Regions from separate parts of the Cetobacterium sp. NK01 genome, predicted to be linked through region 1. Evidence: riboswitches for the same ligand, from Rfam matches in the RefSeq annotation. Region 1 holds a riboswitch; the other holds the start of a gene.
The links. Region 1 has a riboswitch for lysine ahead of NON08_RS07125 (Na+/H+ antiporter NhaC family protein). Riboswitches for the same ligand answer to the same signal wherever they lie in the genome.

Region 1 (2,212 bases):
AATTTGATTATATCCATTGCACTAAATTTATACAATGGATAAACAGCTTGAGCTATTCCTAAATAAAATCCTATATATACATGCCATGGAATTAGTTGTGATCCAAACACTCCTAGAGCATCACTAAATGTTGCATTTCTAAGTCTTAGTGTCTCAATATCCTCTGGTGATCCTTCAACATTTTTCTCAACAATCTCTCTTATAATTGGTCCCATAGTAACTATTTGAGCCATCTCATCTGCTAAACCGGCATTTCCTAATATCGATAATACTCCATTACAAAACATAAGTTGTCTTACATTTTTTGATACTGCAACCACTATATTTGATAAAGGTCTGAAAGCATCCATAAGCTTCATAATTCCGCCAAATGCAGCAACCCACATCATCATTACAATTACCCAAGATCCTGCACCCTCAAATCCTGAATATAGTAGATTTAAAAATGCTCCTGTGTTTTCAACTGTTCCTGCAAACATACCTAATATATATGCTGCAAATATACCTATAAACAAACATAAAAGTGTTGTTAATCCTCTAAACGCTGCTATTAAAACAAGAATTAAAGGTATTATCATATAAGTTGGCACACCTGTTTTAACTTGGTTTAATAATGTTACCGCCGATTCTCTTTTTTCTGCTAGCACTGTCCAAACTTCTTCAGGTATTTGTCCTATAGCTGTTGCTGCATCTCCTGTAGTTGTAGGTAATCCCATCACAACTCCTGCTATATAAAATGCCACTATTCCTAAAATTAAAACCATTCCAGACCAATATCCTTGGTGTCTTATTCTCTTTATTACTTCAACTTTTTGAATTCCAGAACTTACTATTGTTGTATCTGATATAAGTCCTATGTTATCTCCAAAACATGCTCCACCAGCTATCGCTCCTACTGTTAAAGCAATGTTTCCTCCTACAATATGGTTAAGCCATAAAAATATAGGTGCACAAGCAGCAAATGTTCCCCAGCTTGTTCCTGTTGCTATAGATAAAACTGATGTCACAACAATTCCAACAACTGCAACTGTTCTTCCTGTTAAACCTACATTTAATGCTAAATTTATTATTGATGCTCCAACTCCTGTGGACATAAATACTTCAGCCATAGCATATGCAACCATTAATATAAAGAATGCTACTTGCATCTCTTTTGCGTTATTTATAACTGCTTCTATTATATCATTTACTTTTTTCTTTTCTACAACCCCTGCAACTAATGCTGCGTATACTGTTGCTATTGGGGCAGCAATTAATGCATCATATCCCATAAACATTAACATTGCCAATACTGCAACTGGACTTAATTTTAATAGTTCTGTTATTCTGTTCATCCTAAAACCTCCAAGTTTAATTTTATTAGTTTAGTTTCACTGAAATTTTAGGTAAAAAAAACTACCGTATAAAAAATACGGTAGCTAATCTGCAAAATATATCACAAATTTTGGATAGCACAACACCAGAGTCCATCTGATGACAGTCATGTGAATTTTTTTCACATGCCCAATAAAGATTTTTGACACAATCTTTATTTCGGCGAATTCCCCTTTCTCTCAACTTCACAGCTCTGTCTAGCTCCATTGAGTTACTCTTGTTATTCGCAACCTCTACCTAAATATTAAATTTTCGAAACTTTAAATTATAGTATCATTATTTGTTTTCTCTGTCAATTATTTTTTTATTAAAGAAACACCGTTCATTTCAGCAGGTTTCTCAATATGTAATATTTCTAGCATTGTTGGAGCCACATCAGCTAACTTTCCGTGGTTTAATTCTCCTTTAAAATTATTAGAAACATATACAAATGGTACTTCATTTGTTGTATGCGCAGTAAACGCTTCATTAGTTACTGGATCCACCATTTTTTCTGCATTCCCATGGTCAGCTGTTATTAATACTGTTCCATCTAACTCTAGTACTTTATTAACAATTTCTCCCACACCTTTATCAACAGCTTTTATCGCTTTTACAGCTGCATCAAATACACCAGTGTGTCCTACCATATCAGGGTTAGCAAAGTTCATTACAATAACATCAAACTTATCAGAATCTAAAGCTTCTAAAACTTTCTTTGTTAATTCTGGAGCTGACATTTCTGGTTGTAAATCATATGTTGCAACTTTTGGAGATGCAACTAATATTCTTTCTTCACCTTTAAATTCAGTTTCTTTTCCTCCATTAAAGAAGAAAGTAACGTGTGCATATTTTTCAG
Region 2 (2,212 bases), 1.1 Mb from region 1:
TTTTACAACTCCTGTTCTTTTTGTAACCTCTATATCTGGAATCTCCTTAGCAATCTCCTCTAATGATCTATTTAAAAAGTGCTCATCTGTCAAAGGACAAGTAAATCCTATACTTCCCTTAACGTTTTCAACTTCATTTTGTGATATCATATCAACATTAACACTATGCTTAGCTAAATTATTAAAAATGATTGCTACATTTTTAGGAATTGCTAAAAAGTTTTCTAAATTTACCATTATAACATTTTTATTTATAGATATTCCTGTTACAGCTTTTTTTTCAATTATTTCACTATTATCACATATATATGTTCCTGTTTCAACTCCTAAAGTTTGTCCAACGTAAATCTTAACACCATATTTTTTCCCTATTTCAACTGCTCTAGTCTCCATTACTCCTGCACCTAAATTTGCCATCTCCATCATCTCCTCGTATGAAATTTTTTCAAGTTTTTTAGCATTTTTATAAACTCTAGGGTCTACACCATATATTCCTGTAACATCTGTATATATCTCGCAATCGCACTTTAATGCTGCAGCTAAGGCAACAGCACTCGTATCAGATCCACCTCTTCCTAATGTTGTTATATCGCCATCTTCATTTACCCCTTGAAATCCAGCAACAATTACAATTTTTCCATCTTTTAAATGCTTTTCTATTCTATCAATTTTTATGCTTTCGATTTTATTTTTAGTATGTGTTCCACCTGTTCTTATCCCTGCTTGAGCACCAGTTAAAGAGATAGCCTTACATCCAATTTCTTTTAATGCCATACTTAAAAGAGAGATTGATTTTTGCTCTCCTGTTGATAATAATGAATCAAGTTCTCTTACATCTGGAGTTTCTGAAATCTCTTTAGCTAATTTTATCAACTCATCTGTTGTTTTTCCCATAGCTGAAACTACAATTACAATTTCATCACCATATTTATAGTTTTTAGATATATCTTTAGCTATATCTTTTATTTTTTCTATTGTTGCAACTGAGCTTCCCCCAAATTTTTTTACTACTCTCATTAGTTCCTCCTTAGATGATTTTAATAATAAAAAAAGCGATAGTCAAAAAAATAACCATCGCTTAAAACTCTCATTTCAACTATGTTAGCTTAAAATAATCCACGATAGCACAACACCAATTTGGTGACAGTTACATAAATATTCTTTATGTACCCAGCTTAAATTTTTTAGTAGAAAAACTTAAACTTCGGCAAATTTTCCTTTTAACAAACATCTTTGATCTACTAATCTCAGTTTATTTACTAATAAAATTTGCAACCTCTATCAAAATATTAATTTAAGGCAGAATATCATATTTTTTTTCAAATGTCAAAAGTTTTTTCTTAAAAGTGCTTCTATTTTAATCGGTAATCCAAAAAGATTTATAAATCCTTCTGCATCTTTTTGATTATAAACACTATCTTTTTCAAAAGTTGAATATTCCTCTGAATATAGTGTAAATGGAGATGTCGTTCCTGCTAAAATAATATTTCCTTTATATAATTTTAGCTTTACTTCCCCCGTCACGAACTCTTGAGTTATGTCTACAAAAGCTGTTATAGCTTTTCTTAAAGTTGTAAACCATTGCCCATTATAGACTAATTTTGAAAAATCATGTGATAGTTTTATTTTTTCTTGATACGTATCTTTATCTAAGCACAATCTTTCTAACTCTTCATGAGCAAAAAATAAAATCGTTCCTCCTGGAGTTTCATAAACTCCTCTTGATTTCATTCCAACCAATCTATTTTCAACCATATCTAAAACACCAATTCCATGATTTCCACCAATTTTATTTAATTGTTTTATAATTTCTACTCCACTCATTTTTTCTCCATTTATTGCAACAGGAACTCCCTTTATAAATTCAATGCTTATGTACTCAGATTTTTCATTTGCTGCTTCTAGAGTCTTAACCCATTGTAAAACATTCTCATAGTTAGGCTCTTTTGAAGGACATTCTAAGTCAAACCCCTCATGACTTACATGAAATAAATTCTCATCTCTACTATAAGGAGATTTTTTATGAAACGGAAGTGTAATTCCATTTTTCTCTAGATATTCAATCTCTTCCTCTCTTGATTTAATATCCCAAATTCTCCAAGGAGCTATTATTTTCAAAGATGGATCCAAAGCTTTTATAGCTAATTCAAATCTTACTTGATCATTTCCCTTACCCGTTGCTCCATGAGCTATATATTTCGTCCCTTCTATA

Region 2: linked by a shared signal. The riboswitch ahead of NON08_RS01860 (aspartate kinase) and the one ahead of NON08_RS07125 (Na+/H+ antiporter NhaC family protein) in region 1 are both predicted to bind lysine.

The regions. Positions count from the first base shown of each region.
Region 1 is NZ_JANIBO010000001.1:1,457,728-1,459,939, reverse strand. Features, by position in the region: gene NON08_RS07125 (Na+/H+ antiporter NhaC family protein) at 1-1,325, opposite strand, end outside; lysine riboswitch at 1,442-1,618, opposite strand; gene gpmI (2,3-bisphosphoglycerate-independent phosphoglycerate mutase) at 1,671-2,212, opposite strand, start outside.
Region 2 is NZ_JANIBO010000001.1:374,041-376,252, forward strand. Features, by position in the region: gene NON08_RS01860 (aspartate kinase) at 1-1,017, opposite strand, end outside; lysine riboswitch at 1,115-1,289, opposite strand; gene NON08_RS01865 (argininosuccinate synthase) at 1,327-2,212, opposite strand, start outside.